3 regions of the Vibrio sp. R15-SG3-ISO1A genome follow, and region 3 is predicted to be linked to each of the others. Evidence: riboswitches for the same ligand, from Rfam matches in the RefSeq annotation. Region 3 holds a riboswitch; each other region holds the start of a gene.
The links. A riboswitch is a leader RNA that binds a small molecule or an ion and turns the genes downstream of it on or off. The one in region 3 is predicted to bind thiamine pyrophosphate.

Region 1 (10,122 bases), on a different contig from region 3:
GGCACCTTGCGCAAAGGGGAGTCGAACCAAGATTTTTTAGCTGGCTCGCAGTGTTTGGGTCACTTTGATACACCGCCCTTTTATGCGCTGTATGATTTGGGGCCCTATCCGGCGGTGATTGAAGGACATGATTCGATCTCAGGTGAAGTCTATTTGATCGATGATGTCACGCTCGCACGTATAGATGAACTAGAAGATGTGCCGGTAGAGTATCGCCGAGAGCGCATCGATACGCCGTTTGGTCAGGCTTGGATTTACCTCTACCAAGATGTCAGCCAATTGGATGTGTTGATTGCATCGGGCGATTGGTGCCAGCGCGTCTAGCGCCATTTTATGGTGAGAACAAGCGTTCAATAAGGAGAGTCCTATGTTAGCGCTGAAACGTACCATCATACCCGTCGGGGCGTTCGTCGCCCTGTTACTCACAGGCTGTACCACTGTCACTACGCCAACGTCTAACGTCGATCAAGATTGGTATCAGTTCGGTGTTGATCGCGGTGAAAACGGCTTACTGAACTTGTCTCAATCCAAGTTAGCCAAAGCGGATGAAGCTGGCTATTTGAACGACGACCGTTATGCCGCCTATTTGGCAGGGTATGAGCAAGGTCGCGGTCAATATTGTCAGCAAAACGCCTACATGCTTGGTGTGATGGGCAAACCCTATTATGGGGTGTGCGACCGTCTTGATCCCTTCTTCCAGCAAGACTATGTCTCAGGTCGTACTTCCACGGCAGGTTCGGGTTTTTAATGGTTGAATACCGATAAAGAAAACGGCCAGAGTTTCACTGCTCTGGCCGTTTTCTTTTAGTCAATGAGTCACGGTGGTTGGGTGAGGATTACTTACTCGCGCGCTCAAACGACTCGAGAATCTCTTGGCGCGCGGCATCGACGTCTTCCCAGCCCTCCACTTTGACCCATTTGCCGCTTTCGAGCTCTTTGTAGCGCTCAAAAAAGTGGGTAATTTGCGCTTTGAGCAGTTCAGGAATATCACCGACATCTTGGATGTGTTCGTACTCTTTGGAGATTTTACTGTGCGGCACGGCGAGCACTTTGGCATCTTCACCTGATTCATCGGTCATTTTCAATACACCGACAGGGCGACAGCGAATCACACTACCTGGCATCAAGGGATAAGGGGTCGGCACTAGGACATCAACCGGGTCACCATCTAAAGAGAGTGTGTGATTCACATAGCCATAGTTACATGGATAGAACATAGGCGCGGACATAAAACGGTCCACAAATACCGCGCCAGAATCTTTGTCGACCTCGTACTTGATCGGATCGGCATTGGCCGGAATTTCGATGACGACATAAATGTCATCCGGGAGTGATTTCCCTGCAGGGACGTGATTAAGACTCATGGGCAAGCTTCCTTGTTATTGGTCGATATGTAGGCAAATACCTTACCGCTAAACTTGGTTTTTTGTAAATGACGGACGATGAGAGCTTGGTCAAGAAAACACCGATTGTGAAGCGCAGCGACTGAGGGAAGTGATGGAAGTTCATAAAAAAACAAGGCGCTCAGTGAGCGCCTTGGGGAGAATAGCTGGGCCTTATTGGTCTTTGTATTCTGCGAGGAAAGATTCGACTTTCTTGACCATGTTTTTTGAGCCAACAAAGAAAGGCACACGCTGGTGCAGCTCTGTAGGTTCAATATCCATGATGCGTTTCTCACCGTCTGAAGCAATACCGCCCGCCTGCTCAATAATGAACGCCATTGGGTTGCACTCATAAAGAAGGCGCAGTTTGCCGTTCGGGTGGCTTTGCGTGCTTGGGTACAGGTAAATGCCGCCTTTCAGCAGGTTACGGTGGAAGTCCGACACCAAAGAGCCAATGTAGCGAGACGTGTACGGGCGACCGTCATTCGGTTCGTTCTCTTGGCAGAATTTGATGTACTTTTTCACGCCCATTGGGAAACGGAAGTAGTTACCTTCGTTAATTGAGTAGATGCGGCCATCTTCTGGCACCATCATATTCTCATGAGACAAGCAGAACGTACCGATCGATGGATCGTAGGTAAAGCCATTGACGCCATTGCCTGTGGTGTAGACAAGCATGGTTGATGAACCGTAAATCACATAACCGGCCGCGACTTGCTTGTTGCCTGGTTGAAGGAAGTCTTCTTCTGTCGGTGGGGTACCGATAGGAGAGACGCGGCGATAGATAGAGAAAATCGTTCCGACAGAGACGTTAACATCGATGTTAGATGAGCCATCGAGTGGATCCATCAATACCACGTATTTGGCGTTTTTGTTCAGTTCTTTATTGAACGCGACCGCCTCATCTTCTTCTTCACTTGCTACGCCACACACTTGATCGCGTGCTTCAAGTGCTGCTTTGAACTTCTCGTTCGCGTAAACATCCAGTTTTTGTTGGGCTTCGCCCTGAATGTTTTCACTACCAACGGCACCGGTGATATCACCAAGGCCAGCCGCGTTTATTTCGCGGTTGACGATTTTAGCCGCAAGGCGAATCGACGACAGTAGGGATGATAGATCACCGCTAGCGTGGGGGAAGTCCGTCTGTTTTTCAACAATGAACTCGCCAAGGGTGCGCATTCCAGACATGTTTATTCCTTAAAATCGCATAAGTTTGGGGGGAGTTGGGCAACCTCTTGCCATTTTATTGTTGGGGCGCAAGAGGGACGAAGCTATGCGTGAGCTTTTGTTTTTGCCTTGAGCAATTGTAAAACCATGATCTTATTATTGGTAACGAACTAACTGTCTAACCTCTCAATTTTTTTGGTAATTATTCAAATATTTTCACGGTTTTTCATCTTGAACAAACTTTGCTCGATTGTGCCAAGATTTCACATCCGAAGGACAAAGAGGTTCGCTTTTCAAGCCATTATCGCCATAATGAGCACTTCAAATTAGCCTTTTCAGGATCACTCTATGCATATTCATATCTTGGGAATTTGTGGCACCTTTATGGGAGGAGCGGCAATTTTAGCGCGTCAATTGGGGCACAAAGTCACCGGCAGTGACGCCAATGTGTACCCGCCCATGAGCACGCTACTTGAATCGCAAGGTATTGAAATTATAGAAGGGTTTGATCCGGCGCAGTTAAATCCGGCGCCCGATTTGGTGGTGATCGGTAATGCGATGAGCCGTGGTAACCCGTGTGTCGAGCATGCGCTTGACAGCAACCTGCGTTACACCTCCGGCCCGCAGTGGCTGCAAGAGTTTCTGCTGCATGACCGATGGGTACTGGCGGTCGCGGGAACGCACGGCAAAACCACCACATCCAGTATGCTCGCTTGGATTCTGGAAGATTGCGGTTATGAACCCGGTTTTCTCGTGGGGGGCGTGCTTGGCAACTTTGGTTTGTCGGCAAGATTGGGCAACAGCCCGTTTTTCATAGTTGAAGCTGATGAATACGACAGCGCTTTTTTCGATAAGCGTTCTAAGTTCGTTCATTACCATCCACGTACCTTGGTCATGAATAACCTTGAGTTCGATCATGCAGACATCTTCGATGATCTGGAAGCGATTAAGCGCCAATTCCATCATCTGGTGAGAACCGTACCAGGCAATGGGCGTCTGTTTACTCCTCAATCGGACCAGGCGCTGCAAGACGTTATTGCCCGTGGCTGCTGGAGCGAACAAGAGTACACAGGGTGTGAATCTGGCTGGCAAGCGCAAAAACAGGCCCAAGATGGCAGTGTCTTTGATGTCTTATTGGCGGGAGAAATAGTGGGTCGAGTGACGTGGGATTTAGTCGGCGATCACAACGTCAGCAATGCGTTGATGGCCATCGCGGCGGCGCGCCATGTGGGTGTCACTCCGGATCACGCTTGTGAGGCGTTAGGGCGCTTTATTAATACCAAACGCCGCTTGGAGTTAAAAGGGCAGGTCAATGACATCACTGTGTATGACGACTTTGCTCATCATCCAACGGCGATTGAACTGACATTGGGCGGCTTACGTAACAAGGTGGGTCAATCCCGAATCCTTGCGGTGTTGGAGCCGCGCAGTGCAACCATGAAACGCGGGGTGCACAAAGAGACGCTCGCGGCCTCATTGCAGGCGGCCGATGAAGTGTTCCTCTTTCAACCTGAGTCTATTACCTGGTCGGTGAGTGAGATTGCCGAGCAGTGCGCGCAACCTGCTTATGTCTCTGACGACATCGACGAGTTGGTGCGCAATATCGCTCGGCATGCTCGCCCCGGCGATCAGATTCTGGTGATGAGTAACGGCGGGTTTGGCGGAATTCACGACAAACTGTTAGCGCAATTAGCCCAATAATAAGAGATACGCACAATGGCTGAAAAATCCATCACCCTCGCTTTTACCGGAGCCTCAGGCGCGCCTTATGGGCTGCGTCTGTTGCAGTGCTTGTTGGCCGCGGACTATCAGGTTTACCTGCTGGTTTCATCGGCGGCGCGAGTGGTGTTGGCCACCGAGCACGGATTAAAACTGCCTGCCAACCCAGACAGCGCCAAGCAAGCCTTGGTCGCCCATCTCAGCTGCGACCCGGCTAAATTAGTGGTGTGCGGCAAAGAGGACTGGTTCTCGCCCGTGGCCTCTGGCTCAGCGGCGCCCAAGCAGATGGTGGTTTGCCCTTGTTCGGCGGGCAGTGTGGCAGCGATTGCTCATGGTATGTCCGATAATTTGATTGAACGCGCCGCCGATGTGGTGATGAAAGAGCGTGGTCAATTGCTGCTGGTGGTTCGAGAAACGCCTTTCTCAACCTTGCACCTTGAGAACATGCACAAGCTCTCGCAGATGGGCGTCACCATTATGCCGGCCGCGCCCGGTTTTTATCACCAACCTAAATCGATAGACGATCTTATTGATTTTATGGTCGCGCGCATTTTGGATCACCTCGGCATCGAGCAATCCTTGGTGGCGCGCTGGGGCTATGATCAACGTAACGATTCGTGATTGCGTCTTGTTGGGCCGTCACGCAAGTATGGCTATTGTAGGGCAGACCTATTACAATCAAGCCGAACCTCATCGGGGAGCTATTCATTCACTGAATGACGCTGAGATCGAGCTTTGCTCGGGACCCGTAGACCTGAACCAGATAATGCTGGCGTAGGAATTGAGCGAGGACATCAGACGTCTGTTTGTCCCTCAGACCTGCGTGGCTCAACAAGGAGAGCGAGCAGTGAAATCCACTTTTATCCCTTCATTTATGCCACTTTGTGCCGCCGTGGCACTGACGTCTTTTTCTGCAACCGCAGCCGATACGTTAACCGTGTATACCTATGACTCTTTCGCTGCCGATTGGGGCCCAGGCCCAGTGGTAAAAAAAGCGTTTGAAGCACAGTGCGACTGTACGTTGAATTTTGTAGCTTTGGATGATGGCGTCTCTATTCTCAATCGCTTGAGACTGGAAGGCGACAATAGCAAAGCCGACATTGTGTTGGGGTTAGATAACAACTTGATGGCAGAAGCGCAGCAAACCGGTTTGTTGGCTGAGCATAGCGTCGATACGTCATCCGTCACCTTGCCAGGCGGCTGGTCCAATACGACCTTTGTGCCGTACGACTACGGTTACTTCGCGTTTGTCTACAACAAAGAGACCTTGGCTGAGCCACCGACTAGCCTCAAAGCGCTGGTGGAATCAAATGACGACTTAACAGTCATCTACCAAGACCCGCGTACCTCAACCCCGGGTCAAGGTTTGATGCTGTGGATGAAATCTGTCTATGGCGACGAAGCGCCGCAGGCGTGGAAAGCGTTGGCGAAAAAGACAGTGACGGTCACGAAAGGGTGGTCAGAAGCGTACTCGATGTTCTTAAAAGGCGAGTCTGACATGGTGCTCTCTTACACCACGTCACCTGCGTACCATCTGATTGCCGAAAATGAGGCTAAGTTCGCTGCGGCGAATTTCGCGGAAGGTCATTACACTCAAGTAGAAGTGGCCGCCAAAGTTAAAACGAGCGCGAACAGCGAGTTGGCGGATGTCTTTATGCAGTTTATCCTCAGCGATGACTTTCAGTCGGCCATGCCCACAGGGAACTGGATGTACCCTGTCACTGACGTCGCGTTGCCAGAAGGGTATCAAAGCCTGACGAAGCCAAGCCAAGCCTTGAGCTTTAGCGCTGAAGATGTGGCTACCCACCGCAAAGCGTGGATTCGTGAATGGCAAAACGCGTTGACCTTCTAAGGTTAGGCGTTCGTGCAATCTGTCCCTAAATTAGGCGTATGGGTCGCGATGTTGATCGCGGCCTTTGTCGTTTCTGCGTTGCTGGCCTTGCTCAATCAAGCGCCTTCCCTCGATCTGCGCGTCATTTGGCAAGACCCTTATTACCGCCACGTTACCCAATTTAGCTTCTATCAATCTTTCCTCTCAACGCTACTCAGTGTCGGCTTGGCGATCCCCGTCGCCCATGCTTTGTCGCGGCGGCAGTTTATCGGCAAAGCCTTGGTACTCAAGCTGTTTGCGACCACTTTGGTACTTCCTGTCTTGGTGGGGGTGTTTGGCTTGCTGGCAATTTATGGGCGCAGTGGTTGGCTGGCGACACAGCTTGTGCAGTGGGATCTCTCGTTGCCATTTAATATTTACGGTTTGCATGGCATTTTGCTCGCGCACCTCTTTTTTAATCTTCCTTATGCGGCGCGTTTGCTGCTGCAATCACTAGAGTCGATTCCGGCGGAGCAACACAAACTGTGCGCCCACTTAGGCATGGGCCATTGGCAAAAGTTTAAGTGGGTCGAATGGCCGCGGATGAGGCAGCAATTAGCGCCCGTTTGCGGGTTGGTGTTTATGCTCTGCTTTACCAGTTTTGCCACTGTTATGGCATTGGGCGGCGGGCCCAAATCGACCACTATTGAGCTCGCGATTTACCAAGCGATCAAGTTTGATTTTGATTTGCAAGCGGGCGCGTTACTGGCAATTTGGCAAATGCTGCTATGTGGCTTAATGGCGTTATCGATTCAACGTTTCGCTCGACCTATTGCCATTTCGATGGGCAGCGACGCACCAACTGCGTTGGTGGTGAAAGACAGTCTATTCTCTAAGTGCTGGGATGGCGCTTGGATAGGTTTTAGCTTGCTGTTAGTGTTGCCGCCTCTTGGGATGGTACTAGCCAGTGGTATGAATTCTCAGGCGCTGAGTGTGCTGAGTGATGGCCGATTTTGGTCCGCGCTCGGGGCGTCACTGAAAGTGGCAAGCATGGCGAGCGTTATCGCTGTCAGTGCGGGCACGGCGATTTTATTATCTAGCCGAAGACTGCGCCTCAATCAACGTGAGAAAACCGCGGATAAGATAGAGCTGCTCGGGACCATCATTCTGGTGACCCCAGGATTAGTGATCTCGACTGGGCTCTTTTTGCTGCTCCGTTCGTGGACGGATGCGCTCAGCTACGCCCTGGTCGTTGTTGTTGCGGTCAACGCGTTAATGGGGCTGCCTTATGTGATCAAAACCTTGGCTCAGCCGATGTTGCAACTTGAGCAGCAGTATCAGTACCTTTGTGCAACCCTTGGGATCCGCGGTTGGTGCCGTTTACGAGTGGTGGAGTGGCGTGCATTAAAACGACCGCTGGCGCACGCGTTTGCCATCAGCTTTATGTTTTCTATGGGTGATCTCAGTGCCATCGCGCTGTTTGGCAGTCAGGAGTTTCGTACTCTTCCGCTCTACCTGTTCCAACTGCTCGGCAGTTACCAAATGGACGCGGCGGCGGTCGTATCAGTCACTTTACTGCTTTTGAGTGTGGGCTGTTTTGCGCTGATGGAGCGCCTGTTTCGCCCTCGCTCTGCTTCTACCCCCACCAATAGGAGTCACTATGCTCACTCTCAGTGACCTGCATTACGATTATCATGCCGAGTCATTTCAGTTTGATCTGCACGTTGAGGCAGGGCAAATCGTCGCGCTAATGGGACCCAGTGGCGCAGGGAAGTCGACCTTGCTCGCCTTGATGGCGGGTTTTATTGAACCATTAAGCGGTGAAATTTTAGCGCAAGGTCAAACGCTCAACGGGCTGGCGCCTTATCAGCGCCCGTTTGCGATGTTGTTTCAAGAGCACAACTTGTTTGCTCACCTTTCCGTGTCGGAAAACATCGGCCTTGGATTGGATCCCGGCTTGAAGTTGTCTGCAACGCAGAAACAGGCGGTAGTGCAAGCGGCGCAGCAGGTGGGGGTGGCGGAGTATTTGTCTCGATTGCCGCATGAGCTCTCTGGTGGCCAGCGTCAACGGGTTGCGTTAGCGCGCTGCTTTGTACAGTCTGCGCCGATATGGCTGCTAGACGAGCCCTTTTCAGCGCTCGATCCTTTGCTCAGGTTAGAGATGCTATCACTGGTCAAACAGTTGGCGAGTGAGCGTGATATTACGGTAGTAATGGTGACGCACCACTTAGGTGATGCCAAAGCGATCGCAACGCATTTTGCGTTTGTATCACAAGGTCATGTCGCAGCGACTGGGCCGATTTCAGAGCTAGCGGCGACCCACTCGGACCCTAGCCTCGGCGCATTTGTTCAGGCGGCCACCACTGCGCACAACTGAGCGCTATAACAATGGGCTAGAAAGCAGAGATAAAAAAAAGCGGATAAGTGTGCACTTATCCGCTTCAACCATCACTGAGTAAGAGCGTGTTATTGTGGCTCTTCACTGCTCAATGCTTTGAGGATCTGGAAAATCTCTCGATACGCTTTAGCTGGCTTGTTGGCTTGCTTTTCTTTGTTCGCCTGACGAGCAAGCTGACGTAAACGCTGACGGTCCGCATCCGGATACAGCGTCAATACCTCTTCAATGGCGCTGTCGCCCTCTTCCACCACACGGTCACGCAGTTGCTCTAATTTGTGCAGCAGCGCCGTGGTTTGAGAGTGCTTGTTACGGACTTTATCCAGCGCCGCTTGAATTGGCTCTGGGTCTTCGTGACGCATCAATTTGCCGATAAACTGCAACTGACGACGGCGCGCTTCGTTTTTAAAACGCTGCGCATCGCGAATCGCATCGGCCAAGTCTTCGCTGAGTGGAAATTTTTCCAACACAGAGGGCTTGAGGTTAACGAGCTCTTCACCCAGTTTCTGCAGCTCTTCCATGTCACGCTTCAACTCGGATTTACTTACCCAGATGATCTCTTCTTCTGGTTCCCATGGCGCTTTTTGATTTTTGCGAGCCATTTTCATACCTTCATTTGAACGTCTATTTCTCTATTTTAACAAGAATCATGGGGAGAAAGCGAAATTCTTGTTATCCTAGCGACAAAGCAACGACTGATGAAGAGAATATGGACGTAAAAAAGCAAGTGGCACAGCAGCGTATCGAGCTTGAAGCTGCCGTCGCGAAAGCGTTAGAGATGGCGGGTGAAAAAGCGGATGCCGCGGAAGTTGCCATCAGTAAAACCACAGGTTTAAGCGTATCGACTCGCATGTGTGAGGTCGAAAATGTGGAGTTCAACAGTGACGGTGCACTCGGTATTACCGTCTACCGCAATCAGCGTAAAGGCAGCGCCTCAACGTCAGACTTAAGCGAAAAAGCGATTCAACAGACGGTATTGGCGGCACTTGATATCGCTCAATACACATCAGAAGATCAGTACGCAGGCCCAGCACCGGCTGAACTGATGGTCAAAGATATTCCTGATTTGGATCTGTTTCACCCCGATACGCCTGACCCTGACCACGCGGCAAAAATGGCGATTGAAGCGGAGCAAGAAGCGCTCAGCTACAGCGATAAGATCAAGCAAAGTGATGGCGCCAGCTACGATAGCCATTATGGCGTCAAAGTGTACGGCAACAGCCACGGCTTACTGGCGAGTTATGCCTCAAGTCGCCATAGCATCAGTTGCTGTGTGATTGGTCAAGGCCAAAACGGTGAAATGGAACGTGACTACAGCTACACAGTGGCGCGTCACAAAGACGACCTGTGGACGCCGAAATCCGTGGGCCTGAGCGCAGCGGAGAAAACCGTCAGTCGTTTAGACGCGCAGAAGCTCAAAACCGGTCAGTACCCGATCATGTTTGCGGCGGATGTCGCAACGGGTCTACTCGGTCACCTTGTGATGGCGATCAGTGGTGGCAACTTGTACCGCAAATCCTCGTTTCTTCTTGATCATCTTGGTCAGCAAATTCTACCCAGCTGGTTCCAAGTCGACGAGCGTCCCCATGTGTTGCGTGGTCTGGCGTCAAGCCCGTTTGATAGCGAAGGCGTTGCGACGCAAGATAGAC
Region 2 (10,122 bases), on a different contig from region 3:
TGGAGGTATCAGAAGTGCGAATGCTGACATGAGTAACGATAAAGGGGGTGAAAAACCTCCTCGCCGGAAGACCAAGGGTTCCTGTCCAACGTTAATCGGGGCAGGGTAAGTCGACCCCTAAGGCGAGGCCGAAAGGCGTAGTCGATGGGAAACGGGTTAATATTCCCGTACTTCAACTTATTGCGATGGGGGGACGGAGAAGGCTAGGTGGGCCTGGCGACGGTTGTCCAGGTTCAAGTGCGTAGGCTTGAGAGTTAGGTAAATCCGGCTCTCTTTAAGGCTGAGACACGATGTCGAGCGCCCAAGGGCGTGAAGTCATTGATGCCATGCTTCCAGGAAAAGCCTCTAAGCTTCAGATAAGTTGGAATCGTACCCCAAACCGACACAGGTGGTCGGGTAGAGAATACCAAGGCGCTTGAGAGAACTCGGGTGAAGGAACTAGGCAAAATGGTACCGTAACTTCGGGAGAAGGTACGCTCTTGACGGTGAAGTCCCTTGCGGATGGAGCTATTGAGAGTCGCAGATACCAGGTGGCTGCAACTGTTTATTAAAAACACAGCACTGTGCAAAATCGTAAGATGACGTATACGGTGTGACGCCTGCCCGGTGCCGGAAGGTTAATTGATGGGGTTAGACTTCGGTCGAAGCTCTTGATCGAAGCCCCGGTAAACGGCGGCCGTAACTATAACGGTCCTAAGGTAGCGAAATTCCTTGTCGGGTAAGTTCCGACCTGCACGAATGGCGTAATGATGGCCACGCTGTCTCCACCCGAGACTCAGTGAAATTGAAATCGCTGTGAAGATGCAGTGTACCCGCGGCTAGACGGAAAGACCCCGTGAACCTTTACTACAGCTTGGCACTGAACATTGAGCCTACATGTGTAGGATAGGTGGGAGGCTTTGAAGCAGGTACGCCAGTATCTGTGGAGCCGACCTTGAAATACCACCCTTGTATGTTTGATGTTCTAACTTAGCCCCGTTATCCGGGGTGAGGACAGTGCCTGGTGGGTAGTTTGACTGGGGCGGTCTCCTCCCAAAGAGTAACGGAGGAGCACGAAGGTGGGCTAATCACGGTTGGACATCGTGAGGTTAGTGCAATGGCATAAGCCCGCTTGACTGCGAGAATGACAATTCGAGCAGGTGCGAAAGCAGGTCATAGTGATCCGGTGGTTCTGAATGGAAGGGCCATCGCTCAACGGATAAAAGGTACTCCGGGGATAACAGGCTGATACCGCCCAAGAGTTCATATCGACGGCGGTGTTTGGCACCTCGATGTCGGCTCATCACATCCTGGGGCTGAAGTCGGTCCCAAGGGTATGGCTGTTCGCCATTTAAAGTGGTACGCGAGCTGGGTTTAGAACGTCGTGAGACAGTTCGGTCCCTATCTGCCGTGGGCGTTGGAAGATTGAAGGGGGCTGCTCCTAGTACGAGAGGACCGGAGTGGACGAACCTCTGGTGTTCGGGTTGTGATGCCAATCGCATTGCCCGGTAGCTAAGTTCGGAATCGATAACCGCTGAAAGCATCTAAGCGGGAAGCGAGCCCTGAGATGAGTCTTCCCTGATACTTTAAGTATCCTTAAGGGTTGTTCGAGACTAGAACGTTGATAGGCAGGGTGTGTAAGCGCTGTGAGGCGTTGAGCTAACCTGTACTAATTGCCCGTGAGGCTTAACCATACAACACCCAAAGGGTTTTGATGGACTCAATGAAGAACATTGAATGTGTAATGAAGAGACGAGTGACTAGTTCCTAGTCGCTAGAAACGATAAACACAGCTTTCCGAATTATTAAGTTCTAGGAACTAGGCACTAACTTCTAGGAACTTAAACAGAATTTGCTTGGCGACCATAGCGATTTGGACCCACCTGATTCCATGCCGAACTCAGAAGTGAAACGAATTAGCGCCGATGGTAGTGTGGGGCTTCCCCATGTGAGAGTAGGACATCGCCAGGCTTCAAATTATGGACACTTGCTTAGGCGAGTGATACCACTGCGGAGTGGTAGTTCAGTTGGTTAGAATACCGGCCTGTCACGCCGGGGGTCGCGGGTTCGAGTCCCGTCCACTCCGCCACTTATAAACCTCGTTTATCGAGGTTTTTTTGAATCTAATTTTTAGGGGGGTAGCTCTCATTAATAGAGCAGCGGATTCCCCAAAAGTCCTCGAGAAGGCGCGTGTTGGGAGTTCGAATCTCTCTTCCACGAACAATTTGAACCTAATTTTAGGGGTGTAGCTCCAATTGGCAGAGCAGCGGATTCCAAATCCGCGTGTTGGGAGTTCGAATCTCTCCACCCCTGCCATATTCTAAGGCTCTAGTCGAAAGACTAGAGCCTTTTTATATCTATACATACCAAATTTGAGATTTGAGGCTCTAGACTAGGCGTCCCCGACGTAAGACTAGAGCCTTTTTTGTCTCCGTCTTTTTAATCTTGCACGCGACAAAACCACAAATCGCTCATTGCACTGAGAATCATTCGCAGTATTTTGCTACATTATACGTCTTGTCTGTTTTAGGTGTTTACCGTTATGGCTTTGAGTCGTCGCCAATTTCTTCAATCTTCACTTGCTTTGTCTGCTCTCTCAATGATTCCTGCTTGTTCAGTGACTCGGCAAACTCGGACTCGAGAAGGCTATGTTTACGAGCTCACTGCTGAGCCTAGCCGGGCCGAACTCGTCCCTGGGTATCAAACAGACGTACTGGGGTTTAATGGTGCGATCCCTGCGCCGACACTCTATTGTCGTCAGGGGGAAGAGGTCGTGATTCGTTTCACGAACAAACTGTCAGAGCCTACAACCATACATTGGCACGGCTTGCGAATTCCTATCGAGATGGACGGCGTTCCTTTTCTCAGTCAAGCGCCTATCATGCCGGGAGAGACGTTTGAGTATCGATTCACTCCGCCTGACGCAGGCACGTTTTGGTATCACCCACACATGAACAGCGTTGAACAGTTAGGGCGAGGACTCGTTGGACTGATTATTGTTGAAGAGCGCGACCCCGTGGTTTTTGATGAAGAGCATGCGTTGATGCTCAAGCATTGGCACATTGACAGCCAGGGGCAGTGGAAGGAGAGAATGATTCCACGTTTAAGTGCTCGGATGGGCACTCCAGGGGAGTGGAGCAGTGTGAATGGCGTTCATGAGCCTGTATATACGCTTAAAGCACACGCGACCACTCGCTTACGCATTGCAAATGTCGACAATACCATTACCTATCCAATAGCGATTGAAGGGGCAGAGGCTTGGATATTGGCGATTGATGGTAACCCGGTCAGCACGCCAATTGAGCTCTCTCAGCATAAAATGGGACCGGGCATGAGGGTGGATCTTGGTCTGATTGCACCATCTGCTGGCAACAAAGTGTTTGTTCGTCAAATGAAGGGGCGTTTCCCTTTTCCTCTGTGTGAATTTGATGTCGTCGCGTCTGATTTGCCACAGGATCAAGCGCTGCCAAACTTGCCTCTTAACCCTGTGCCCGCGCTCGATCTTGCCAACGCTGAAGAGATTGACTTTGTGTTTGAGTGGCAAGGTGCGGTGACGCCCGTAGGCAAAGATGGCAAGGCGAGTCCAACCTTTTGGTTGACCAACAAGGTGGCGTGGCAGGGGATGAGTCGTCATTCGATTCCTGCGCCGCTGGCACAGTTGGAGCTAGGCAAAACCTACATCTTCGATCTTAAAAATGTCACTCAGTACCATCATCCTATTCATCTTCATGGCCACACCTTTACCGTGCTCGAAATGGACGGTAAGCCGCTCCCAGAGCCGTTCCATACGGATACGGTACTACTGGGCAAGAATGGTCGTGCCAAAGCGGCTTTCGTCGCGGACAACCCCGGTCGGTGGATGTATCACTGTCATGTCATAGAGCACATGAAAACCGGTTTGATGGGTTACATCGAAGTAAAGTGACTCCTGTAACTTTTTAAATCTAGCAGGATGTTTAGCGTCATTACATTGATCTGAAGTCTGTTTTTTTGTCTGTTTGGCGCTACACTAACGCCATAAATTTGGAGGGGTTATGGGTCAGTTTGCAATTTTAGGGTTTATTGCCATGGGTGGCGCCGTTGGTGCGTGCTCTCGTTATTTAGTGTCTGAGCTGTGTGCGACATTACTGGGGCGAGGTTTTCCATACGGTACGCTAACTGTTAACGTAGTCGGCTCACTGGCGATGGGCTTACTGATTGCCGCGTTTGAAAATGGCAACCTTGCGACTGAACCATGGAGACAGATCATCGGGCTCGGTTTTCTTGGTGCTTTGACGACGTTCTCTACGTTTTCGATGGACAACGTTTTACTCATGCAGCAGGGCGCCTTTTTCAAGATGGGACTCAATGTCTTACTCAATGTGGTATTAAGCATCTCTGCCGCTTGGGTGGGCTTTCAACTGCTGATCAAAAGCTAGCTTGCTTAGAGGTGCTTTGAGCCTCACTAGACAAAATTTACACAGGTCGGCTTGGTTTATCCAAGCCGTTTTTATATACTCGGTTCACTTGTCGGAGTGCCATAAGGCTGAGACCGTTTATTCGGGATCCGTTGAACCTGATCAGGTTAATACCTGCGAAGGGAACAAGAGAAGATATCGACCCTCCTAATCTAGGATTCGTTCTCTCTGATCTGAGCGTCATGCGATCTATCTACAGATAGATACCCGCGTCAGATCGCCCTCTTGTCGCATCTTTCCGCCAAGCATTTTTATCTCTAACACTCATGCTCCTACGAGCAATAAAGAGCAAGGAAAAATGCTATGTCGAATCGCAAACAAGCGAGACTGGAAGCCAAACAGTTTATTGATACCCTCTCGGTACAGGCGTACCCCAATTCACGCAAGGTTTATGTAGAAGGTTCACGACCTGATATTCGTGTTCCTATGCGAGAAATCTCCCTCGCTGACAGCTTGATTGGCGGTACTAAAGACGCGCCGATCTTTGAGCCCAATGAGCCGATTCGCGTTTACGACACTTCTGGTCCTTATACCGATCCTGACCATACGATTGACCTCTACCATGGATTACCTAAGTTACGTGAACAGTGGATTGAAGAGCGCGGTGATACGGAGCTGCTCGATGAGGTCAGTTCGGTATACACCAAACAGCGCTTGGAAGACGATACGCTAGACGAGCTGCGTTATGGTAACTTACCTCGCATTCGCCGTGCGAAAAGCGGTCAGTGTGTTACTCAGCTCCACTACGCGCGTCAAGGTGTGATTACACCGGAAATGGAATACATCGCTCTGCGTGAAAACATGGGGCGTGCTCGTTATCGCGATGAGGTGTTGAACCAACAGCATCCAGGTCAAAGCTTTGGGGCCCACTTGCCAAAGGACATCAGTGCTGAGTTTGTCCGCCAAGAAGTGGCCGCGGGCCGTGCCATCATTCCATCCAACATCAACCACCCGGAAGCGGAGCCAATGATCATTGGTCGCAACTTCTTGGTCAAGGTGAACGCCAATATTGGTAACTCCTCTGTGACCTCTTCCATTGAGGAAGAAGTTGAGAAATTGGTTTGGGCAACACGTTGGGGTGGCGATACGGTGATGGATTTGTCGACCGGACGCAATATTCACGAGACTCGAGAGTGGATTCTACGTAACAGCCCAGTTCCGATTGGTACCGTGCCTATGTACCAAGCGCTCGAAAAAGTGAATGGCATCGCAGAAAACCTCAATTGGGAAGTGATGCGAGACACCTTGATCGAGCAAGCTGAGCAGGGCGTCGATTACTTCACGATTCATGCCGGTTTGCTGTTGCGTTATGTGCCGATGACGGCCAAACGTGTCACGGGTATTGTCTCTCGCGGCGGCTCGATCATCGCTAAGTGGTGTCTCGCTCACCATCAAGAAAGCTTCCTTTACACCCACTTCCGCGAAATTTGTGAAATTTGTGCCAAGTACGATGTCGCGCTTTCGCTCGGTGATGGCTTGCGTCCAGGTTCGGTGGCCGATGCCAATGATGAAGCGCAGTTTGCTGAGCTACGCACGTTGGGTGAACTGACTAAGATCGCGTGGGAGTATGACGTGCAGGTGATCATTGAAGGCCCTGGGCATGTACCTATGCACATGATCAAAGCCAATATGGATGAGCAGCTAGAGCACTGCCACGAAGCGCCATTCTACACTTTGGGTCCTCTGACGACCGATATTGCCCCTGGGTACGATCATATTACCTCTGGCATTGGCGCTGCGATGATCGGCTGGTACGGATGTGCGATGCTCTGCTATGTGACGCCGAAAGAGCACCTTGGTCTACCCAACAAAGAAGACGTTAAGACGGGCTTGATTACTTATAAGCTCGCGGCGCATGCGGCGGATTTGGCTAAAGGCCACCCTGGTGCTCAGGTTCGTGACAATGCACTCTCAAAAGCTCGCTTTGAGTTCCGCTGGGAGGATCAGTTCAACTTATCGCTTGACCCTGATACAGCGCGAGCTTTCCACGATGAAACTTTGCCGCAAGAGTCGGGCAAAGTGGCTCACTTTTGTTCAATGTGTGGACCAAAATTCTGTTCGATGAAAATTTCTCAGGAAGTGCGCGAGTACGCTAAAGACACGCAACAAGTCGAAGCTGACCAAGCCATCTCCGTTAAAATGCTCGATGATCCACTCGAAGGGATGCGCCAGAAGTCAGAGGAGTTCCGTCAATCGGGTTCTGAGTTGTATCATCCTGCCGCTCAGCCTGAAAGTGTAGAGTCGTAGGAACGCGGCGATGAAAATTGTGATTCCTCACTCAGAGCCCACATTGCGCGATGATATCGCGCAATGCTTGGCATTAGCCGGCGAGCAAGGGTTTGCCACACAAGAGATTCAGTTGATTGAAGGGGCTGAGTCGACGGTTGAACTGCGCGGTGCGTCTTCTTCTGTTTGGATTGCTCGGGATACGCAAGTCTTTGAGTCTTCCTCTCTCAGTGACGACAGCGAACAAAACGTTCATCAACTGGTGTACTCAGTTGCAGAGGGTGATGTCTCGCTGGCGGACTATGCCCCGCATGCGATCGTTATTGGCGCAAGGTGCGAAGGGCGCGTGCTCGATATTTGGCAACACAGCACGCGTGCTCATGCTGAAGTGCGTGCGCTTAATGTCCACCAAATGGCGCTTGACCCTACACAGCACTTCGCATGGTTTATCACCTTGCGGGCGCTCGATTTTCCCGTTGAAGATGCACTGACGCTCGCACGTGCGATGGGGCATGTTTCACGTGAAACATCTCAATGGCCATGTTGTTTTGAGCAATTTCCTACGCCTGTGCTGGAAGACGAAACTCTCGGCATTCGTGTTGGTTGGAAAACTGAAGGCCGCGCGATCTCTTTTCCCTCTATGGCGAAAGAGGTGTTGGGTCTCTATCCGGTGGTCGACGATGTCCGTTGGATTGAACGATTGCTGCCTCTAGGCATTAAAACCATACAGCTGCGCATCAAAGATCCACAGCAAGCTGATTTGGAGGCGCAGGTGATACGTGCGATTGCATTGGGTCAGCAATACCAAGCAAACGTGTTTATCAACGATCATTGGCAGTTGGCGATTAAGCACGGTGCATTCGGTGTTCACCTTGGCCAAGAAGATATTGAAGCGTCGAACTTGAAGGCATTGTCACAGGCAGATATCGCTTTAGGGCTCTCGACACACGGCTACTACGAACTGCTGCGTATTGTGCAGATTGCGCCAAGCTACATCGCACTGGGGCATATCTTCCCAACCACGACCAAGGTTATGCCTTCAAAGCCACAAGGTTTAGTGCGCTTGAAGCTTTATCAACAGTTGATTGATTCGATTCCTCGCTCGCAAGGTACGGGCTTTCCTACGGTTGCGATTGGCGGTATCGACCAAGGTAACGCTGCGATGGTGTGGCAGTGCGGTGTCTCAAGCCTGGCTGTCGTGCGCGCGATTACGCTCGCCGACGACCCAAAACCGGTCATTACGGCTTTTACTGAGTTGATGAAGGCAAACAAGCAAGTAGGAGAGCAGGGATGACTATGCTGTCTGACGAGGCGTTCTTACGTTACCAAAGACAAGTGTCGTTGCCACAATGGGGCGAACAAGGGCAAGCAAAATTGTCGGATGCTCATGTGTTGCTGATTGGTTGTGGTGGCCTCGGGTCGGCGGCAAGCCTTTATTTAGCGTCCGCTGGTGTGGGCAAATTGGTGTTGGTGGATGATGACCGTGTCGAGCTAAGCAATCTTCAGCGCCAAGTCATCTATCGAAACGATGACCAAGGGCAGAGCAAAGCGTTGGCGGCTAAGAGTCAATTAGAGTATCTCAACCCTTTGATTCGCATTCGCGCGATTGACCAACGGCTCGATGATACCCAACTTGCGCTTGAGATCATGCTTGCCGACATCGTGCTTGATTGCACAGACAACCTTGAAACGCGCCAGCAAATCAATCGGCTCTGCTTCAAAAACCGGACACCTTTGATCTCGGCGTCGGCCATGGGATGGCAAGGGCAGTTCGCGTTGTTTGACTATCAGCAAGATAGTCCATGCTACCACTGCCTATACCCGTTCGATTCACTTCCTTCTGGCCAAAAATGCAGTGAACTTGGCGTGGTAGGTCCGGTGGTAGGGACGTTAGGTAATTACCAAGCGCTGGCGGCGATTCAATGGTTAGCCCTTGATGAGCCACAGCTTAGCGCATCGACATTACACCTGTTTGATGGACTCACGATGCGCTGGCAGACGTTAACTATCTCAGTGGATGCCACTTGTCACGTGTGTCAGTCAAACACCGTTAAGGAATGAACATGGAACCCATCACTATCACCGTCAATGGTGAAACTCATACGACTCACGCAGGGACAACATTGACGGCGCTCATTGCTGAGTTATCGCTCGCCGAGGTGGGCTGTGTGTTTGCCATCAATAACTGTGTCGTTCCGCGCAGCGAGTGGGACAGACATATCGTCAATCAAGGCGATGCCATCGCACTATTTCAAGCCATTGCAGGAGGCTGATCATGGCGCCAATAACACCGCTTACTATCGCGGGCAAAGTGTTTGACTCGCGTCTGTTTACCGGCACGGGTAAGTTTTCGAACAGTACTACCATGGCGCGCGCTATTGAGGCGTCGGGATCGCAACTGGCGACTATGGCGCTCAAGCGCGTCGATATCCATGATAAGCAAGATGATATCTTAGCGCCGTTGATTGCCGCTGGCGTGAATTTATTACCGAATACCTCTGGGGCAAAAACTGCGCAAGATGCCATTTTCGCCGCACACTTAGCACGTGAAGCCTTGGGCACAGAGTGGCTTAAACTGGAGATTCATCCCGATCCTAAATACCTGATGCCTGACCCAATTGAAACCCTCAAAGCGGCACAGCAGTTGGTCAAAGATGGCTTTATTGTTTTGCCGTACTGCCACGCAGACCCGGTGTTGTGTAAGCGGTTAGAAGAGGTGGGCTGCGCAGCAGTGATGCCTCTAGGTGCTCCCATAGGCTCGAACAAAGGACTGGCGTCGCAAGACTTTTTGGAGATCATCATCGACCAAGCCGGTGTCCCCGTCATTGTTGATGCCGGGATTGGTGCTCCGTCTCATGCGGCAAAAGCGATGGAGATGGGCGCAGATGCGGTGTTGGTGAATACCGCGATCGCGGCGGCGAGCAATCCCGTAGCGATGGCGCAAGCGTTTAAGATGGCGGTGGAAAGCGGGCGGATAGCGTTTGAATCCGGCTTGGCTGGTCAGGTTACCCATGCTGTTGCCTCTAGCCCATTAACCGCCTTCTTGGAGTGAGGGACGCAGAATGAGTTTTGTATCGATTCATCAACGCATGGACTGGGATGACATAAGACTGTCGATTTACGCGAAAACTCATCAGGATGTGGAACGCGCATTGGCGAAATCTAAGCGTGATCTCGAAGATTTTAAAGCCTTGATTTCACCTGCGGCAGAGCCTTACCTTGAGCAAATGGCGCAGCAATCCTATGCGCTCACGCGTAAACGGTTTGGCAACACGATTGGATTGTATATCCCGCTTTATCTCTCCAACTTGTGCGCCAATGCATGTACCTACTGCGGTTTTTCGATGGAGAACCGAATTAAACGCCGTACGCTGACAGAGCAAGAAATCGCGGCAGAGATAGACGCGATTAAGTTGATGAAGTTCGACAGTGTGCTTTTGGTCACCGGTGAGCATCAAAC
Region 3 (10,122 bases):
TTATTGATGAGTGATTGATGAATCTTTAGTGACAGTTCACGTGAAGATATTGAGCTCAAAAGTGCTAGCTCGTATAGTCGCGGTATGTTGATTCTTCCTTTGTGCTCAACCATGACTTTTCGATTGCGTTCGACTGTTCTTGCTTCTGTATGCCTAGCGCTGATGAGTACCACGACACACGGGAAAGATCTGATCAAAATTGAAGGGTCGAGTACCGTTTACCCGATTACCCAAGCCGTCGCCGATCACTTTATGCGTGCCGAGCGGCACAACACCCAAGTGGTAGTAGGTATCACTGGCACAGGTGGCGGATTTCGTAAGTTTTGCCGAGGCCGCACGGATATATCTAACGCCTCTCGCCCGATTAAAGAGAAAGAGCGAGCGCTGTGTGAGATCAACCACATCGACTATATTGAGCTCCCTGTCGCACTCGATGCAATAACCGTGGTGGTGAACAAAGAAAATCAGTGGATCGATGCGCTCTCTCTTGATGAACTGAAAACACTCTGGGAAAGCACCGCTGAACGCACGATAACTCACTGGCAGCAAGTCAATCCGCACTTCCCTGATCGCCCCATCGTCCTGCACGGCCCTGGATCAGACTCAGGCACTTATGACTATTTTGTTGAGGTGGTGCTGGATGGCAAAGCGAGTCGACAAGACTACACCGCAAATGAAGACGATGAAGCCTTAGTCGCCGAAGTGGCCGCCGATCCCAACGCCATGGCGTTTATCGGCTTTGCCTACTATTTGCAAAATCAAGACAAGTTGAAAGCGATCGCCATCTCTCCCTCAGGCGCCAACGCCGTCAAACCCAGTGTCGAGAACGTAATTATGGGGCGATATACCGCACTTTCCCGCCCTCTGTTTATTTACGTGAACAAACAGGCGCTAGAGAAACGGCCATCATTGAAACGCTTTGTCGATAGTTATATCGACAGAGACAACATCAACAAAGTCGTCTCCCATTCTGGCTACATTCCTCTCTCCAACGATCGCTATGACGCGGCGCGTTTTATTCTCAACTCTAGCCGCTCTGGCTCGGTCTCGATGCCCAAATAAGGGCCCTTATGTTGTGACTGCACACCATCGCGATTAACGCACATTTTGGTGGCCAGAGAAAAAGTGGTGCACAGGCCCATGTCCTTGACCAACAGAGAGTTCGTCGGCATGCGCAATGGCTTGTGAGATGTATTGCTTAGCCAAATGGACCGCTTTGTGCAGCCGATACCCTTGGGCAAGATAGGACGCAATGGCCGATGACAACGTACAGCCCGTACCATGAGTATTATGAGTGGCGACTCGCTTAGCGCGAATCAATTCACTGCCACTCCTTTCAATCAGCAGATCGTTGCTGCTTTCGCCCTCTAAATGCCCGCCCTTAAGAAGCACTGTTTTGGCGCCCAAGGCGCGCAGGGCGTCAATCATCGATCCCATCTCTTCTTCCGATGTCGGCGTTGCTCGCCCAGTCAGCGCCGCCGCCTCGGGTAAGTTTGGTGTGATCATATCGGCAAGCGGTAGCAGGTCTTTCTTGAGCGCACCCACCGCACTGGCGTGCAGTAAGCTGTCACCACTGGTGGCCACCATTACCGGGTCCACCACTAGAAACTTGGGCTGATACGACGACAAACTTTGTGCCACGACACGGATGATTTCAGCGTCGGCCAACATGCCAACCTTCACCGCCACGACATTGAGATCGCTCAATACCGCATCGAGCTGCGCTTGAACATGGTCGATAGGGATAGGATGAATGGCGTGAACGCCACAGGTATTTTGCGCGGTAATTGCCGTAATAACGGAGCAGGCGTAACTGCCTGTTGCACTGATCGCTTTGATGTCGGCTTGGATGCCCGCGCCGCCGCCACTGTCGGAGCCAGCGATGGTTAGGACAATCGGAGTTTGAGGGTCATAAAATGCGGTTTGGTTCATCGGTGTTCCTCACGCACGCGTCAGGAACTGTGTGCAGAGCGCGTTGGCCAAGCACAACACATAACGGGCGAGATTGTGGCGACCCCACGACACCGCGTTATGAATAGTTCCCTACGTCAGTGCTAACTGAATCAGGTTCAACGGGTCTCGCGATGCGATCTCAGCCCTCCTTCTATGCTTCTACGACAGGCTCGTTAATCAAGCTATCGTTATGACTCGAGCAGAAGGAACGCTCCCCGACTATGTCGCCAACCTTAACCCTGTGATAGCGCAGATGCAACCTATTCAGATCACTTAAATAACCCGAGTGAATCGAGGAGTGGGCGATACGAACGCGACGTTTGGCACACAGAACATTATCGTTTACTCTTAATTTTATAAATTTTCGTTATTGATTTGACGGTTATGCTCAATCCACTCTGGCTCAAAACGTTTCAAACCTTGGTCGAGACCGGCCACTTTACTCATACCGCAGAAAAGCTGTTCATGACTCAGCCCGGTGTCAGCCAGCACATCAAAAAGCTCGAACAGGCTTGCGGCTACCCACTGATTGCGCGTCACAACAAGAGCTTTGAAGTAACGGAACAAGGCAGACAGGTCTATCAATACGCAAAGCAGCGCGCCAAACAAGAAACAGACCTGATTGCTTCGTTATCTCAGGACGACGCGCATCGCGGTGAGGTGTCGGTCTCTTGCTCTGGCGCGTTGGCGCAGCTTATCTACCCGCATCTGCTCGATTTACAGTGTGAATTTGCACAACTGGTCGTCAAGCTGGAAGTCGCCCCCAACCGTAAGATCATCGACGATTTGGCTGAGGGGCGCGCCGATTTGGGCCTTGTCACTCACATCCCGCTCGACCCGAGAATCGAAGCGCAAGAGATAGGTCAAGAAACCATGTGTTTGATTGTGCCGGCAAACGTCGACGAGCCTATTACCCCTGAACTTCTCCTTGAGCTCGGCTTAATTCGCCATCCCGACGCCGAGCACTATCTCTCGCTCTACTTTTCGCAGTGTGGCGACAAAGCGCTGGCGGGGATTGATATTCGCGCCCTGCGCACCTCGGGCTACATCAACCAACTCAGCCAAATTCTTCTGCCAGTTGCCAAAGGGCTCGGTTTTACGGTGCTGCCACACAGCGCATTCAGCTCTTTCACCTTGCGCGATCAACTTGCTGTTCATCAGCCAAAGAAAACCGTCGTCGAGACCCTGTATTTGGTGAGCAAGAAACAAAGAGCGTGGCCAGCCCGTTTTCATACGGTGGTGGATAAGTTGACGGACGTGATCTCGCTATAACGCAACGCACTGCCATAGCCAAAATTTTCGATAGGCTTGAAACGCAAAATGGAGCCCAAGGCTCCATTTTTGCTGCTGCTTCAACGCTCATTATCGTCGTTATTTGAGGTCATGCCTCTAAGACGTCTTCGCCAGCGAGTTCAGAAATAATCAGTAGATCGGACTCATCCAGTTTAAGCCCCAGCATAGGGAGACCATGCTGAGCACTCCAACAACATAAGAAGACCACACAACCTAATGCTACCCAAAGTAGTGATACCATAGCCTAACCTCCTCCTCAGTTATCATCACCGTACTTAATAACCTAAAGGTGCCACTTCTCTCATCAGAAGGCGCTCAGATAGACTTTATTCTTTTTACGTTGGGGCGTCTGCACCAATAGAAATGGGTTAGATTCGCCGGGTCAATCGCTCAATGTCGTATTGTTATCTGGAGTTTATTCGGATTAGAACACCTTAAGGTTATGCTGAGTACTCTTTCAATATAGGGATTGCGATTGTGAAGCGCAACACTCTTTGCGGTGAACACACGAAACCTTGACGTTTTTTATGCGAGCGATCGCATAAATATGCCAATGTGGATATCGGCAATAAAAAATGGGCGCTCGTGGCGCCCATCTTGATGCGAATGATTGTTGATGCAAACAGTGAGACAGCTTAAGCGCCAATAACGCCGCCATCTTCACGGGTAATGGCAACGATGGTGGAGCGAGGCTTGCTGTCACCACCACCAGGGTAGTGAGAAGGCGCACCTTTCTCGCCCGGATGCTGAACACCCACAAACATGGTTTTGTAGTCGGCGGAGAAGGTCAGCCCCGTGATCTCACAAGCAATTGGCCCCGTCAAGAAACGTCGCACTTCACCAGTATTAGGATCGCCGCACAACATTTGGTTGTTCCCTTGACCTGCAAAATCGCCCTGATTTGAGTAGTTTCCGTCCGTTTGAATCCACAAACGACCGGCTTTATCAAAGCCGATACCATCCGGGCTATTAAACATGTTGTCGGCGTTGATGTTGTCACTACCCGCGTAGAGCGAATCTTTGTGCACCGTTGGGTTGCCAGCAATCAGGTACAAATCCCAATCAAACTCTGCTTGGGTGTGATCGCCCGAGGTCGGTACCCAGCGAACAATTTGTCCGTAGTGGTTCTCAGCGCGAGGGTTAGGACCACCGACAGGTTGGCCCTCTTTTACGCCGCGGTTTTTGTTATTGGTGAGGGTACAGAACACGTGTTGGTTGTCTGGGTGCACCGCCACCCACTCTGGGCGATCCATCGTAGTCGCGCCAACTTGAGTCGCAGCGCGACGTGCAAAAATCATCACCTCGGCTTGATCGTTAAAACCGTTCTCTTTAGTCAGACCATTTTTGCCATAAGTCAGTTCAATCCACTGCCCCTTGCCTTTCAACTCGTTGTCGTCCATCTCGAACTTGGCGACATACAAGGTGCCCTCTTCAAGCAAGTTGCGATTGGCAGCATCATTGCCCGGTTGGTAGCGATCGCGAGAGACAAATTTGTAAATGTGCTCCCCACGCTCATCATCACCTAGGTACACCACGACATGACCATCATCGTTGATCAACAGTGCCGCATTCTCGTGCTTAAATCGCCCGAGTGCAGTGCGCTTAAGCGGCGTCGACGTCGGATCGTTTGGATCGATCTCCACAACCCAACCAAAACGGTGTGGCTCATTCGGATGCTTAGCGACATCGAAACGCTCATCGGTGTCATGCCACTGGTAACTGCTCTTCGCTGCTTTGATTCCGTAACGTTTATGATCGTCGCTCAACTCTGCCGTCGTACTGGTGCCAAAATAGCCGTGGAAGTTCTCTTCACAGGTTAAGTATGTGCCCCAAGGCGTTTGACCGTTGGCGCAGTTATTAAAGGTGCCGAGTGGCGCTAAGCCTGAAGGATCCAATTTGGTTTTCATCAACGCATGACCCGCCGCTGGGCCTGTCAGGCGCATTTCTGTGTTAGCGGTAATACGGCGGTTGCGTTTCCCTGCTTTATCCACTTTCCACTCTCCGCCGGATTTGACGATTTCGAACACCGTCACACCGTGTGCCGCTTGCGCTTTTAATACGTCGTCCGCCGTCATCGCTTTACCGCCATGTTCGAACAAGTATTCGTAATTGGTGTATTCGTTGTTCACCGCAATAACAGCGCGATCGTCACTGATAGGGAATAGGCTCATCCCGTCGGTGTTGTCACCAAACTGACGCGCCTGCGCGGCTGAATCTTGCTTACCGCTTTGATCAAACTCTGGCGCATCAGCAAAAATAGGATCACCCCAAGAGAGAAGCGGCGTGGCTTTATAACCTTTAGGTACGATGATCGCATCTTTTGTCGAGGCTGGCACTGCTTCGAAGTTGAGCAAACGACTATCACTTGATGCCGCTATCGCTTTCGCGATCGGGTTGAGGGAAAGAAACGCCCCTGCACTGACGGCAGCGGTTCCGGCTAAGAAACGACGACGAGATAGTCGCGCTTCGATCATCTGGCTGAATTGTGAATCCTGTTCATCACGATCCCACATTGCTGACTCCTTGCTGAGTTATCATTATATAAGCGAGCAAATGTTAGGCGAGCAAGGTTACACATCAGTTAAGGTTTTGTTTAACAAATACAAAGTAAAGATGATGCTTTTACTTCGATTACATGACAAGACCAATAAATGGCGATCTCAGTCACATGTAAATTAGAAATTACGCCAATTTCGCGAAAAATTTGTGATCAAAACACTGGTGTTTCGCGCATTTCGCCGCTAAATTGAAATTGTTCATGAGGAACTAGATTCACATCTGCTCAATGAAGAGCATGGTATTTAACGTGAGGGATTATCATGAAGAAAATGAGAAAAGCACAATTGCATCGTGTTCGTATTCAATACTGGAAAGATTCGAACAAAAACACGAACAGCAAACCTCAATAACTGTGCAACCCCAACAAAGCTGGCTTAACCGCCAGCTTTAGTAGTTTTATAGGCCCCCGTTTTTCACCCACTTGAGCATTACGCTGCTCTATGATGACTGGGAAACAGTGACGCCAAGCCATTCACCACACCCAATGTCTCTTTCGAATAAATGTGCTTGTCTTTGTAACCGACAAATTGCACTAAGCGCACCTTGCCTGAAAGCAGAACTTGGCGTAACACTCGATTGACCATCTGCACTTCGATCAACGTATCGGATTCCAACCGCGTCACGGGCTGTAAGCTGGCGAGATCAATATTGATCACCACGTCATCACAATGTGACAAGTAGTGGCTCAACTGCTGCTTCACAGTAAAACGAGAGCGAAAGTGGCACTCGTTGACGGACAACCAATCACAGCCGAGATCTTCTGCATAATCAAGCAGCTTCGGATCTTGATTGTCCGAATCCACGCCAAGGCAGAACAAGCGGCTTTGCTGACTGCGCTGCAAGACAAAATGAAACAGCGAGCCTTTCTCAGGCTCTAGAGTCGGTTTGATATCCAAGCTGCGGCTGATATGGATAAACCCCAACTCTCTGCCTTGACTCGCCACCATCGGCAGCGCATGCAGTAAGCTTTCACCGTCATTGGCAAAGAGCACAGGTAAACTGGCCGACTCCATCAACGCAGCAACGGTATCAAGCAAGTGATGTTTGGCCGCTTGTTGGAGATTGAAATGACCGCCATAGCCAATATTGGTCGAGACTTTGTCCGCCAGCCAATCGTAGAGCTCTTCCAAGCTCTGGTTGGCCATATCAAACTCCACTTGGCTCATCGGTTTGATCTGTTCACTGACACTGAGCAAGGTGAGTTTGTCGCAACAGAGCCCAGTAATACTGTGTAGCTTGCGCCGTTGAAATAGCCTAAACATATCCTTTACCTTTCAGGAGGCAGAGCTCTCGCTGCCTGCAATACATGAAGTACAATTTTTTGCTCGTTCATCTCAACGCGATGAGCCGGTGCCATTACCGACACAGCGCCAACAAGTTTGCTACCCTTTAACACCGGCGCGCTGATACCAGACACCCCGGGATCAATTTCAGAGGTACTGACCGCGTACCCCTGGGTTCGAATCGCGTCCAATTTGGTCTGCCAAGCGTCCCATTGCGACTCTTGGCCAAAGTAACGCAAGATTTTCTCGCAGCGCGCACTCGGCATATACGCCAACATCACTTTCGATGAAGCGCCATGCAGCAGCGGCTGACTCTGCCCTTCGACATAACTGCACCTAAGCGCTTGCATGCTCTCTTTTCGGCTGACGCACAGTGCACGATAACCAACAGGCACCATGTAAGCCGCCATTTCGCCCGTCTGCTTTTGTAAGCGTCTGAGCACCGCGGACACTGACTCCAGCTCACTTTGACTCGATTGGTAACTGCGCATCAACATCAAAGCCGCCGGACCGATGATCAAGGTTTTGTCGTGCGTACTCTCTTCAATCAGGTTCCACTCTTTCAACATTTTGAGGTGGCGATACAAACTGCTCAGTGGTTTCCCGAGCTGATGACTCAAGATTTTGGCGGTCACCGGCTCATCGTTGACCGCCACCTGCATGAGCAGTTGTAAGATTTTCTCGTTCACTTGGCCGCTGCCGTTTTTCATGGTCAATTCTTTTCTAACTGGGTCATAGAGTGAGTTCAAATTATATTCTTACAAGTCGAGAATAGTGAGCACAAAGAGCACCTACATTTTCACTGAGTGATAAAAAGCACGCCCTACGCAACCCATTCAAACCATCAATAAAACTTTACTTAACGGTAAAGTTAAAATAATCTATGTTGCATAATCATCTCGAGCCGCCCAGCGGCCATCTCGTTTTGGGATCAACGACCACAAGGTTTAGGGATAACATGAAGCCTCTAGCACTCACCCTCAGCGTTCTGTTTGGCGCGGCGGCCACTCTCAGTGTCACCTGCCAACTGTCTAACGCCAGCGAACGTTATCAATCCAACGCGTATCAAGTTCAGTTGCCGATAGAGAAGCAAGCGATCCGGCTCGAGAAGCTCTCCGGTGAATTCCAAGCGTCTGAATACACGAAGATTCTGTCGGATCAGGAAGGCAAGATTACCAATGTCTTGGTCAACGATGGTGCGGTGGTTAAAAAGGGCACGCCGCTGTTTGAATTTAATACCACCTTCGCTCGTTTAGCGGTTCAAGCCGCCCAAGAGGAATACCAACGCGCGCTCGACAATATCCTTGATTTAACGAAATCCGGCGTGACGCGCGGTGAACGACTCGACGGCGCTCGGCAAGCCATTGACGCGACGAGAAAGAATCTTCTTGTCGCCCAAGAAGCGCTCGTCGATACCACCATCGTCGCGCCCTTTTCAGGCAAAGTGGGGCAAATTCTGGTCAGTGCCGGGAACTTCGTCACCAAAGGTCAGGAGTTAACAGAGTTGATCGCCGTCTCTGATGTGGAGCTCCATTTCAGTGCGCCGAATGACGTGCTCTACCCCTACCTAACGACACTGAGTGATCCCGCAGCGCACACGCCACCGACAGTGTCGGTAAAAAATGCCAACGGTCAATTTATTGATGGCACGCTCAGTTTTGTCGACAGCAAAACCACCGAACAAGCCCAGACTCTCTCCGCCTATGCCACCTTTACTAATTCTGATAATCAGTTGCTAGTGGGAAGTAAAACCGAACTCTACCTCAACGCCATAGAACGTCAGGCGACCCTGTTTGTCCCTAAACAGGCGGTGCATACCAAAGAGACCCAAAGCTTTGTCTATGTCCTTGATGGGGATAAGAAAGTGCTAGAAGTGCCGGTCGCGCCGCTGATAGTCAAATCTGAGATAGAGGGCTATCTCGCAGTCACCGGCTTAGAGGCCAACCATTTTGTGGTCAACGATCCTTACGCGTATGAGCTAGTCGGGCGCAAGATTGAGCCCATTGTGAATCTGGTTGAAGGGCTAAACCAAATCCTTAGCCGCGGATAATCTCGGCAATCGAGTGTCGCAATGTTGAGTCAGCTCTCAACTCTCAGCGACGGGCATACTGGTAGGACCATGCTTATGGTAGCGTTAACACAATGACCACATGGAAGAAATTAGAACACTGCTCTGACCTTTGTATGGATAAAAGAAGTCAACGAAGCGAAAAAACTCGGCAGAATATTATTCAGGCAGCAATGGAGTGCTACCAGGATTTTGGTGTGCAAGGTGCCTCGCTTGAAGCTGTCGCCAAATGCGCTGGCACGTCAAAGCCCACCATCTATGCCCATTACGGCTCGAAAGAGAAGCTCTATCAGAATGTCGTCGAACACATTTTGCACCAAGAGCAAGAGACGCAAAAACTGCCGCCTTTTGATCCGACCCGTAGCATTAAATCTCAGCTGTTTGATATTTTCGATCAGCAGTTGGATTTTGTCTTAAGCAGCGAGCGCCGCCGCCTGCTGGTGGCCATCACGATTGAAGCCATGTGTCATGGCAGTTGTCATCTCAACGATCTTGAACAGATCAAAACTTGCCCAATGGAGCATTGGCTAAGCGACGCCATGGCTCACAACACACTGCCGCAGCAAAACGCGCGCGAACTCGCGACGAATCTACTGGCGTTAGTGAAAGGTCGCACCTTCTACCCCACATTTCTTGGAATGAATGACGATAATATCGAGCAGCGCCGAGCCAACCTTCACTCCGCGTTGGATTTCTTCCTCCAGACGCAGCAAGCACAATAAGAGGCGCAGCAGCGCCCCTTGTTTCTATGTTTGTGTGCTTATGTGTTTATGTGCTTCTCAGTCGCTCAATCTTCTAAGCGGTCCGTGCTAAGGATGCCCAATACTACGGCATCCTGCTGACTTCATCACTCTTGAGTCAAGAGCGCCTGCCCATTGGTTTTGATGACCTCTTGATACCAATAGAAGCTCTTTTTGCGCAGGCGCATCAAGGTACCCGAGCCGTCATCGTGGCGATCGACATAGA

Region 1: linked by a shared signal. The riboswitch ahead of thiB (thiamine ABC transporter substrate binding subunit) and the one ahead of thiD (bifunctional hydroxymethylpyrimidine kinase/phosphomethylpyrimidine kinase) in region 3 are both predicted to bind thiamine pyrophosphate.
Region 2: linked by a shared signal. The riboswitch ahead of thiC (phosphomethylpyrimidine synthase ThiC) and the one ahead of thiD (bifunctional hydroxymethylpyrimidine kinase/phosphomethylpyrimidine kinase) in region 3 are both predicted to bind thiamine pyrophosphate.

What each region holds. Positions count from the first base shown of each region.
Region 1 is NZ_JCBDGH010000054.1:4,751-14,872, forward strand. Features, by position in the region: gene AC6R0L_RS07700 (gamma-glutamylcyclotransferase family protein) at 1-324, shown strand, start outside; gene AC6R0L_RS07705 (DUF2799 domain-containing protein) at 368-748, shown strand; gene ppa (inorganic diphosphatase) at 837-1,364, opposite strand; gene fbp (class 1 fructose-bisphosphatase) at 1,557-2,570, opposite strand; gene mpl (UDP-N-acetylmuramate:L-alanyl-gamma-D-glutamyl-meso-diaminopimelate ligase) at 2,898-4,250, shown strand; gene AC6R0L_RS07725 (flavin prenyltransferase UbiX) at 4,266-4,889, shown strand; TPP riboswitch at 4,953-5,066, shown strand; gene thiB (thiamine ABC transporter substrate binding subunit) at 5,143-6,120, shown strand; gene thiP (thiamine/thiamine pyrophosphate ABC transporter permease ThiP) at 6,169-7,755, shown strand; gene thiQ (thiamine ABC transporter ATP-binding protein) at 7,739-8,455, shown strand; gene yjgA (ribosome biogenesis factor YjgA) at 8,545-9,075, opposite strand; gene pmbA (metalloprotease PmbA) at 9,183-10,122, shown strand, end outside.
Region 2 is NZ_JCBDGH010000085.1:576-10,697, forward strand. Features, by position in the region: partial or broken rRNA gene AC6R0L_RS14655 (23S ribosomal RNA) at 1-1,673, shown strand, start outside; rRNA gene rrf (5S ribosomal RNA) at 1,835-1,950, shown strand; tRNA gene AC6R0L_RS14665 (tRNA-Asp) at 1,992-2,068, shown strand; tRNA gene AC6R0L_RS14670 (tRNA-Trp) at 2,219-2,295, shown strand; gene AC6R0L_RS14675 (multicopper oxidase domain-containing protein) at 2,522-3,904, shown strand; gene crcB (fluoride efflux transporter CrcB) at 4,014-4,397, shown strand; TPP riboswitch at 4,480-4,578, shown strand; gene thiC (phosphomethylpyrimidine synthase ThiC) at 4,740-6,683, shown strand; gene AC6R0L_RS14690 (thiamine phosphate synthase) at 6,694-7,956, shown strand; gene AC6R0L_RS14695 (HesA/MoeB/ThiF family protein) at 7,959-8,723, shown strand; gene thiS (sulfur carrier protein ThiS) at 8,726-8,935, shown strand; gene AC6R0L_RS14705 (thiazole synthase) at 8,938-9,714, shown strand; gene thiH (2-iminoacetate synthase ThiH) at 9,725-10,122, shown strand, end outside.
Region 3 is NZ_JCBDGH010000069.1:1,768-11,889, forward strand. Features, by position in the region: gene AC6R0L_RS10980 (PstS family phosphate ABC transporter substrate-binding protein) at 112-1,062, shown strand; gene thiD (bifunctional hydroxymethylpyrimidine kinase/phosphomethylpyrimidine kinase) at 1,096-1,932, opposite strand; TPP riboswitch at 2,024-2,181, opposite strand; gene AC6R0L_RS10990 (LysR family transcriptional regulator) at 2,338-3,225, shown strand; gene AC6R0L_RS10995 (hypothetical protein) at 3,335-3,487, opposite strand; gene AC6R0L_RS11000 (PhoX family protein) at 3,882-5,759, opposite strand; gene AC6R0L_RS11005 (arginase) at 6,234-7,067, opposite strand; gene AC6R0L_RS11010 (IclR family transcriptional regulator) at 7,073-7,798, opposite strand; gene AC6R0L_RS11015 (efflux RND transporter periplasmic adaptor subunit) at 8,047-9,138, shown strand; gene AC6R0L_RS11020 (TetR/AcrR family transcriptional regulator) at 9,273-9,878, shown strand; gene AC6R0L_RS11025 (glycoside hydrolase family 1 protein) at 10,004-10,122, opposite strand, start outside.